Regions from separate parts of the Cellulosimicrobium sp. PMB13 genome, predicted to be linked through region 1. Evidence: riboswitches for the same ligand, from Rfam matches in the RefSeq annotation. Region 1 holds a riboswitch; the other holds the start of a gene.
What was found. A riboswitch is a leader RNA that binds a small molecule or an ion and turns the genes downstream of it on or off. The one in region 1 is predicted to bind S-adenosylmethionine.

Region 2: linked by a shared signal. The riboswitch ahead of V5D56_RS02960 (methylenetetrahydrofolate reductase) and the one ahead of V5D56_RS07190 (NADPH-dependent FMN reductase) in region 1 are both predicted to bind S-adenosylmethionine.

Annotation. Positions count from the first base shown of each region.
Region 1 is NZ_CP145910.1:1,544,120-1,548,924, reverse strand. Features, by position in the region: gene V5D56_RS07200 (copper homeostasis protein CutC) at 1-37, opposite strand, end outside; gene gdhA (NADP-specific glutamate dehydrogenase) at 125-1,462, opposite strand; SAM riboswitch class IV at 1,645-1,784, shown strand; gene V5D56_RS07190 (NADPH-dependent FMN reductase) at 1,808-2,416, shown strand; gene V5D56_RS07185 (flavin reductase family protein) at 2,413-2,997, shown strand; gene V5D56_RS07180 (hypothetical protein) at 3,081-3,491, opposite strand; gene V5D56_RS07175 (hypothetical protein) at 3,685-4,188, shown strand; gene V5D56_RS07170 (aldo/keto reductase) at 4,201-4,805, opposite strand, start outside.
Region 2 is NZ_CP145910.1:608,710-613,514, forward strand. Features, by position in the region: gene V5D56_RS02945 (LytR/AlgR family response regulator transcription factor) at 1-464, shown strand, start outside; gene V5D56_RS02950 (hypothetical protein) at 515-988, shown strand; gene V5D56_RS02955 (cation acetate symporter) at 985-2,505, shown strand; SAM riboswitch class I at 2,604-2,706, shown strand; gene V5D56_RS02960 (methylenetetrahydrofolate reductase) at 2,824-3,885, shown strand; gene metE (5-methyltetrahydropteroyltriglutamate--homocysteine S-methyltransferase) at 3,927-4,805, shown strand, end outside.

The DNA of each region.
Region 1 (4,805 bases):
CCCGTGGGGTGGTGGCCTCGAACCCGCTCGTCGTCACCCGTGTGCTCCCGTCGGCGTGCGGCCGGTCGGTGCGCGACCCGTGCGCGCACCCGACGTCCGGCCGCCCGCCAGGGTAGACGACGCGTCAGATGACCCCGAGCGCGATCATCGCGTCGGCCACCTTGGTGAACCCGGCGATGTTCGCACCGAGCACGTAGTTGCCCGGCGCGCCGTACTCGTCGGCCGTCTCGACGCAGCGGTCGTGGATGCCCGCCATGATCTGCGCGAGACGCTCCTCGGTGTGCTCGAACGTCCAGGAGTCGCGCGACGCGTTCTGCTGCATCTCGAGCGCCGACGTCGCGACCCCGCCGGCGTTCGCCGCCTTGCCGGGGGCGAAGAGCACGCCCGCGTCCTGCAGGAGCGTGACGGCCTGGGGCGTCGTCGGCATGTTCGCGCCCTCCGCGACGGCGACGACGCCGTGCGCGACGAGCTGCTTCGCGGCCCGCTCGTCGAGCTCGTTCTGCGTCGCGCACGGCAGCGCGACGTCGGTCGGGACGTCCCAGATCGAGCCGTCGGTCACGAGGTGGGCCCCCGGCCGGCGGGCGACGTAGTCCGCGACGCGTCCACGCTCGACCTCCTTCACGTGGCGGAGCAGCGCGAGGTCCACACCGAGGTCGTCGACGACGTACCCGGAGGAGTCCGAGAACCCGACGACGTGCGCGCCGAGCTGCTGCGCCTTCTCGATCGCGTAGATGGCGACGTTCCCCGACCCGGACACCGTGACGCGGCGCCCGTCGAGGTCGCGCCCCGTCGTCGCGAGCATGCGCTCGGCGAAGAGGACCGTGCCGTAGCCGGTCGCCTCGGTGCGCACGAGCGACCCGCCCCAGCTGATCCCCTTGCCCGTGAGCACGCCCGACTCGTACCGGTTCGTGATGCGCTTGTACTGGCCGAAGAGGTAGCCGATCTCGCGTCCGCCGACGCCCGTGTCGCCCGCCGGCACGTCGGTGTTCTCACCGATGTGCCGGTAGAGCTCGGTCATGAACGACTGGCAGAACCGCATGATCTCGCCCTCGGAGCGGCCGCGCGGGTCGAAGTCGGACCCGCCCTTGCCGCCACCGATCGGCATCCCGGTGAGCGAGTTCTTGAAGACCTGCTCGAACCCGAGGAACTTCACGATGCCGAGGTACACCGAGGGGTGGAAGCGCAGGCCGCCCTTGTACGGGCCGAGCGCGGAGTTGAACTCGACGCGGAAGCCCCGGTTGATGTGCACGCGGCCGGCGTCGTCGACCCACGGCACGCGGAAGATGATCTGCCGCTCCGGCTCGCAGACCCGCTCCAGGACCGCCGCCTCGACGTAGCGCGGGTGCTTGCGCAGGACGGGGCCGAGCGAGTCGAAGACCTCGCGGACGGCCTGGTGGAACTCGGCCTCGCCGGGGTTGCGGCGCAGGACGTCGTCGTAGACGGACTGCAGGCGGCTGTCCATGGGTGCTCCTCGTCGGACGGGTGACGGAACCCTCGACGGTACGCCTGTACCAGATGGGTTCCGGTCCACGTCCGCTCCGCGGAACGCCGTACCCCCGGACGATCACGTCACGTTCGTCCACGCGCTGAGAAACCCGACTGATCTGGTGCACTTTGCTGACCGGGTTGCTATACCCGTCCTCAGGTCACGAGAACCAGCGCCAAGCCCCGGCTCGCTGGTCGGCAACCCCCACGTCACGGCGGGGTGCTCCGGGAGATGACCAGGCCGCACGGGCCCTGCCGCCGCACCCGCGGAAGACGGTCCGTACCGGCAAGCGTGATCGACGACAACTGCGAGGAAGAACACATGGCACAGCACCTCTCACCGACCGACCCGTCACTGACCGACCCGGCCACGGTCGTGGTCGTGTCCGGGAACCCGCGTCCCGGATCCCGGACCCTCACGGCCGCCCGGGCGCTCGCCGACCGGGTCGCCGCGCACCTCGACCTCGCGGCGCCCGACGCCGCTGCGACGATCGACCTCGCGAACCTCGCGGGCGAGATCCTCTCGCCGGAGCACCCCGCCGCGGACGCGGCGACCGCCCGGCTCGCGGCCGCACGGGTCGCCGTCGTCGCGACGCCGGTCTACAAGGCGTCGTACACCGGGCTCCTCAAGGCGTTCCTCGACCTGTACGGCCCCGGCGGGCTCGCGGGCGTGGCCGTCGTCCCGCTCGTCGTCTCCGGCAACCCCGCGCACGCGCTCGCCGGGGAGGTCCACCTGCGGCCCGTGCTCGTCGAGCTCGGCGCCGTCGTCCCGACGCGCACGCTCGCGGTCACCGAGAACCAGCTCGCCGACCTCGACGCGGCGATCGACGCCTGGCTCCTCGGCGCCGGCGACGCGCTGCGGCGCGCCGCAGGCGGTCCGGACGACCGCACGCCGGCACCTGCCGCGGCCCTTGCGGGGGTGGCCCGATGACCGCTGAGCCCGCGACCGACCTCTCCCACCTCGAGGCGCTGCTGGCCGAGCAGGACGAACCGCAGCTCAGCCCCGACGCGTACAAGGCGGTGTTCCGGCAGCACCCCGCCGGTGTCGCCGTCGTTGCGCTCGAGCACGAGGGTCGCCCGGTCGGCTTCACGGCGACCTCCGTCATCTCGGTGTCCGCGGCCCCGCCGCTGCTCGCGTTCTCCCTCGCGTCGACGTCGTCCTCGTGGCCCGCGATCTCCACGGCGCGGACCCTCACGGTCAGCTTTCTCGCCGACCACCAGGACGGCGTGTCGGCCCGCTTCGCGACGAGCGGCATCGACCGGTTCGCCGACGGCGGGTGGTCGCGGCTCGAGACCGGGGAGCCGGTGATCGACGGCGTGCTGTCCTGGGTGCGGGGCCGGGTCGTGCAGCGCACGCCGGTCGGCGACAGCTACCTCGTCTCGCTGCGCGCGCTCTCGTCGCGCACCGCCGGCCCGGGCACGGTGGACGCCACGACGCCGGCCCGCGCCGCGTCGCCGCTCGTCTACCACGACCGGACGTACCACCGGATCGGGGACCACTCGGCCCTCTGACCCGGGCGGAGCGAGAGCCGGGCGGCGGCGCGCACCGGCGTCCGGCTCTCGTCCCTCGCAGGTCTGCAGGGAACGTCAGGGCTTCACCAGCTCCAGCCGCGCGCGCTCAGCTCGAGCTCCTCGCGGAACCGCTCGTCGTCCCCCGTGCGGAACCCGGCCTGCAGCGGCATGTCCTCGACGGGCAGACCGGTGAGCCGGCACGCCTCGCGCAGGAGCGCGTCGTACGCCCCCTGGACCGCGAGGTAGTGGTGCGCTCGGGCGTAGACCTCGGGGTCCGCCTCGATGCGGCGCAGCTCCGCCGCCAGCTCGCTGAGCCGGACCTGGAGAGCCAGGGTCACGAGGGGGTCGGGGGTGAGCGCCTCCCGCCGTGCGCGGCGCCGAGGCGGCCGGGGCCGGACCGGGAGCGGGCGCGGGTGCAGCGCGCGGAGCAGCACCCACCACACGGCGGCGAGCGTGCACGCCGTCGCGCACCAGAGCATGAGCTGCCACGTCATCGGAGCGGACCTCGTGAGCCTCCCGCGGGTCGCCCCGCGGGACGTCGTAGGGACACCCTGAGTCTACGGGGAGGTCCCCCGCGAGAGCCATGCACGGGCGCCCAGCGGCACGCGCTCCGCGGCACGGGGCACCCGGCACGCCGGCCCGCGACCCGTACTCTGAGCCGGACCGGTCGTCCTGGAGGAGGTCGCCATGAGCGCAGCGCTGCGCACCGTCGCGTTCCGCGGTCAGTTCTGGGCCGCCCTCGTGCTCCCCGTCGCGCTGATCGCCGGGTGCGTCCTCGCGGGCGGAGGGCTGATCCTCGCCGGCCTCGTCCTCGGGGCGCCCGTCGTCGCAGCGGTGGTCGTGATCGGGCCCGCGCTCGGCCGGTGGGTGGGCCACCTGCGCACGGCCGACGACCTGCACCTGTCCTACCCCCTCGTGACGATCGCTCTGTGGGTCGCGGTGCTCCCGGTCGGCTTCCTCCTCACCGCGTCCCAGCCGGTCCCGCTCGACGTCGAGCCGCCACCCGGCCAGGCCCTCGCGAACGCGCTCGGCGCACCGGTCGTCTGGTCGGTCCTCGTCCTCGGGGCGACGCAGGTCGTCCTCGGCGCGATCGGTGTCCGGGCGCGCCGTCGGGCCGCCCCCGTGGAAGCGGTCGCGTCGCCGCCGAGGGCGGGGAGCGGCGTCGACGCGCGGCGCCCGCCGCTCCCCTGACCCGGCCGGCGCTCAGCCCGCGAGCAGGTCGGGCTGCGGGTGCCGGACGCCCTGCACGGCCTCGCGCGGGATGCTCCCGCCGATCGCCGCGACGTCGTCGACCGTGAGCTCGACGGACGCCGCCGCGACGTTCTGCTCCAGGTACGCGAGCCGCTTCGTGCCGGGGATCGGGACGATGTCGTCGCCCTGGGCGAGCAGCCACGCCAGCGCGAGCTGCGCCGTCGTGACGCCGCGCTCCGCCGCGAGGCCCTCGAGCGTGCGCACGAGGCCGCGGTTGTGCTCGAACGCGTCGCCCGCGTAGCGCGCGTGCGCGCGGCGCACGTCGTCCTCAGCGAAGGTGTCCGGGGCGTCGACCGTCCCCGTGAGGATGCCGCGACCGAGCGGGGAGAAGGGCACGAACCCGATGCCGAGCTCACGGAGCGTGGGGAGCACCTCGTCCTCCGGCTCGCGCGTCCACAGGGAGTACTCGCTCTGGACCGCGGTCAGGGGGTGCACCGCGTGCGCGCGGCGCACGGTGGCCGCGGACGGCTCGGAGAGTCCGATGGCCCGGACCTTGCCGGCCTCGACCAGCTCGGCGAGCGCCCCGACCGTCTCCTCGACCGGGACCTGCGGGTCGA
Region 2 (4,805 bases), 940 kb from region 1:
TCGAGGCCGACCGCCCCGCGCCGCGCGCCGAGCCGTCGTCGGACGGGCCGGCCGTGCCGGACGAGGTGCGCCGACCGGCCGCGGACGGCGCGGCGCGCGCCCCGGCCGGCGACACGACCCCTGACGACGAGACCCTCGCGGTGACCGTCGGCCAGACGACCCGGGTCGTGCGGCGCAGCGCCGTGCGCTGGGTCCAGGCGCAGGGCGACTACTCGCGGCTCGTCACGGACGCCGACTCCTACCTCGTGCGCGAGCCGATCACCGACCTCGAGGAGCGCTGGGCCGGGGCCGGCTTCCTGCGCGTCCACCGCTCGTACCTCGTGCAGCGCGGCGCCGTCACGGCGGCACGGTTCGGCGGCCCGCGGCCCGTCCTCGTCGTCGCGGGGCAGGAGGTGCCGGTGAGCCGGCGCATGCTCCCGGCAGTTCGCGACGCGCTCCTGCGCCCCCACCGGCGGCCGTCGTGAGCGACCCGCGCGACGAGAGATGCACCTCCGGCCGAGAGATGCACTCGCCCGTGCATCACTCGGACGAGGGTGCATCGCTCGGCGACCGGCCCGCGCGGCGCGTGCTCGTCCGCTCGACCGACCCGGCACCGACCGCCGGCCCCGGTGCGCCCGCCCTCGCTCCCGACGCCGCGCCGTCGGGCACCGGAGCCCGGCCGCCCCGCGCCGTGGACACCGGCGACGACGCGACGGTCTACGCCCGCAGCCTCGCGCGCGCGCAGCTGCGGCTCGCGCTCGCGTGCGCGGGGACGTTCCTCGTCGCGCTCCTGCTGCTCGCCCTGCTCGTCACGACGACCGGCGCGCTCGACGACGTCGTGGTCGCCGGCGTCCCGCTCCCCTGGCTCGTCCACGCCTACGGGTTCTATCCCGTGATCGTCGCGTTCGCCGTGGTCTTCGCGCTCGCCGCGGCCCGCAACGAGCGCCGGTTCCGAGCGCTCGCCGGGTCGGACGACGCGACCACCGACCAGCCCGCGGAGGACGCGTGAGCACCGCCCTGCCGCTCGTCGCCGTCGGGCTGCTCCTGCTCGCGACGGTCCTCATCGGCGTCTACGGCCTGCGGATCTCGCGCACGACGAGCGACTTCTTCGTCGCGTCGCGCACCGTGCGGCCCGTGTGGAACGCGTCGGCGATCAGCGGCGAGTACCTGTCGGCCGGGACGTTCCTCGGGCTGTCCGGCCTCGCGCTGCTCGCGGGCTCCGAGGCGTTCTGGTTCCCCGTCGGGTACGCCGCGGGCTACCTGCTCGTCCTGCTCTTCGTCGCCGGACCGCTGCGCCGCAGCGGCGCCTACACGATCCCCGACTTCGTCCAGGCGCGCCTCGACTCGGTGACCGCGCGCCGCGTGACGAGCGTCCTCGTGCTCGTCATCGGGTGGCTGTACGTCGTGCCCCAGCTCCACGGCGCGGCGCTCGTCATCGCGGCCGTCGCGCCCGTCCCGCCCTGGGTCGGGTCCGTGGGCGTGGCCGCGGTCGTGTGCGTCGTCGTCGCGGCGGGCGGCATGCGGTCCATCACCTACGTCCAGGCGTTCCAGTACTGGGTCAAGCTCACGGCTCTCACCGTGCCCGTGGTGGTCCTGCTCCTCGCGCTCGGCGCCGACGGCGGCCCGCTCGCCGACTCGCCCGCGCACGACCCCGCCGTCGTGTTCCCCCACGCGCAGGGCCCCGCCGGGTCGGACCTGTACGCGACGACGTCGCTCCTCCTCGCCCTCCTGCTGGGCACGATCGGCCTCCCGCACGTGCTCGTGCGCTTCTACACGAGCCCCGACGGCGGGTCCGCGCGGCGCACGACCGTCGTCGTCATCGTCATGATCAGCGTGTTCTACATGGTGTCGAGCACCCTGGGACTCGTCGCCCGGGTCGTCGCACCGGACCTCGCCGAGCCCGGGCTCGCCGACACCGTCGTGCTCACGCTCCCGACGCGCGTCGTGCCCGGCGTCGGCGGCGAGCTGCTCGGGGCGCTCGTCGTCGCGGGCGCGTTCGCGGCGTTCCTCGGCACGTCGTCGGGCCTCGTCGTGGCGCTCGCGGGCGTGGTCAGCCAGGACCTGTTCGGCGGCACGGTCCGCTCGTTCCGGTGGTCGGCCGTCGCGTGCACCCTCGTGCCGCTCGCGGTCGCGCTCGTCACCATCCCGCAGGGTCTCGTGACGAGCGTGGGCACGGTGTTCGTGTTCGCCGCGTCCGCGCTGTCGCCCGTCATCCTGCTCGGCGTGTGGTGGCGAGGCCTCACGGCCCGCGGTGCGGTCGCGGGGATGGTCGTGGGTGCGGTGCTGTGCGCGACGGCGCTGCTCGCGTCCTCCGCGCTCGTCACCGGGTACGGAGTGGCGCCGTCGGGCGGGGACGGCGCGGTGCCGGGGTGGGTGCGCGCCCTCCTCGCCCAGCCGGCGGCGTGGACGATCCCGCTCGCGACCGCGACCGTCGTCGTCGTGTCGCTGCTCGACCGCCGCGGCCCCCCGCTGCGGGCCGACCGGATCCTGCGTCGTCTGCACGTCCCGGAACGCCCTCGGCGGTGAGCCGCGCAGCGACCGCCGTCGGACCGTTCGTCCCCGACACGCGTGTCTCACCTGACGAGCGCTCTCGACCGCATGCCGGATAGCGCTTAGGATCGGGTGAACCATCCAGAGCGGTCGAGAGTCCTGGCTCGACGACACCGCAGCAACCCGCCGACGGAAGCCTCCCGAGGACAAAGGTGCTAACGCCAGGGTCGATGGAGTGACTATGGTCAACGAGGCATCCTTCGCGCACCGTCCGGGCCCGCCGTGCCCGACGGCGAGCGCTCCCGTCCGCACGTCGGCCTACCCGGCCGCGCAGCACCCGGGCGAGGTCGCGCCGTGAGCGTCGCGGACGCCGTCCGCCGCGCCCACGCCGAGACGGCCCGGCCCACGATCTCGTTCGAGCTCATGCCGCCGCGGCGCCCGGACGCCGCACCGAAGTTCTGGGAGACCGCGCGCCGGCTCGTCGCGACGCAGCCCGACTTCCTGTCCGTGACCTACGGCGCGGCGGGCACCGACCGCCAGACGTCGCTCGACGTCATCGGCCGGCTCCTGCACGGCACGCCCGTGCACGCGATCGCGCACCTCACGTGCGTGGGCGCGTCCCGCGAGCACGTGCAGGACGTCATCACCGACTTCCTTGACGCGGGTGTGCGGAGCTTCCTCGCGCTGCGGGGCGACCCGCCCAAGGACCAGCCCGACTGGCGTCCCGCCCCGGACGGGGTGGGTTCGAGCATCGAGCTCGTCGCGCTCCTGCGCGAGGTCGAGGCGTCGCGCTGCGCGGCGAACCCGTCGCTCGCCCTGCGCGGGGCGGCCCGCCCGTTGACGATCGCCGTCGCGACGTTCGTCGACGGGAACCGCGACGCCGGCACCACGCGCTCGCAGGAGGTGCACCGGCTCCTGCAGAAGCAGGAGGCCGGTGCGAGCTTCGCGATCACGCAGCTGTTCTACGACGCGTCGTCGTACACCGACTTCGTCGCCGAGGCCCGTGCGGCCGGCGTGACGATCCCCATCCTCGCCGGGCTGCTGCCCACGACGGAGCCGCGCCGGCTCCGCCGCGTCGAGGAGCTCACGGGCGTCCCCGCTCCCCAGCACCTGCTGGACGCGCTCGACGCCCTGCCCGACCCGGAGGCGCAGCACGCCTACGGGATCGCGTACTCGGTCGACCTCGCGCAGCGCGTCCTCGACGCCGGTGCGCCGGGCCTGCACGTGTACACGTTCAACAAGCACCACGCCGCACTTGACCTGCTCGAGGGTGTCCACCTCGGCGGTGGGGCGCGCGGGACCGACGGCGGCGACTCGAGCGCCGGCGTCGACCTCCCGGGCGGCCCGGACCTGGCCAGCGGGCCGTGGGTCACCGGCACCTCCCTGCCCACGACGAGCGCCGCCACGCACGGCTAGCCCGTCTGACCGGTCCTCCCGGACCAGCTAGAGGTATCGACATGGACACTTCCCTACCCTCCCCTACCCACTTCCCGGCCGGCACGGTGCTCGGCTACCCGCGCATCGGACGCCGGCGCGAGCTCAAGAAGGCCGTCGAGGCGTTCTGGGCCGGGCGCACGAGCGCGGACGAGCTCGAGACGACGGCGCGCGAGCTGCGGCTCGCGACCGTGCGGCGGCTCGTCGAGCTCGGCCTCGGCGCCGACGACGCGTCCGTCCCCGGCTCGTTCTCCTTCTACGACCAGGTGCTCGACGTCGTCGCGACGCTCGGTGCCGTGCCGTCCCGCTTCGCCGGGCTCACCGACGCCGACGGGCGTCTCGACCTGGAGGGCTACTTCACCGTGGCCCGCGGCGCCGGCGAGGACGCGCCGCTCGAGATGACCAAGTGGTTCGACACGAACTACCACTACCTCGTGCCCGAGATCGGCCCGGACACCCCGATCCGGTTCGTCGACGACCGCATCGTGCGCGAGTTCGTCGAGGCCAAGGGGGCCGGGGTCGTGACGCGTCCCGTCGTCGTCGGGCCCGTGACGTTCCTCGCGCTGTCCAAGGCCGCCGACGACGCCCCCGCCGGGTACTCGCCGCTCGACCGCCTCGACGACGTCGTCGCCGCCTACGCCGACCTGCTGCGCGCGCTCGCCGCGGCGGGAGCGCCGTGGGTCCAGCTCGACGAGCCGATCCTCGTGACGGACAACGTCGACGTGCCGTTCGCGGAGCTGGCCTCAGCCGTCGAGTCCGCGTACCGCTCGCTGGCGACGGACCTCCCGGTGGTCCCGTCCGCCGGCACGGTGCCGAACCCCGGGTTGCACGGCGATCGGGCGGCTGACGGCGTCGCAACCCCGGGTTCGGCGGGCGACGCACGGCCCGCGATCCTCGTCGCG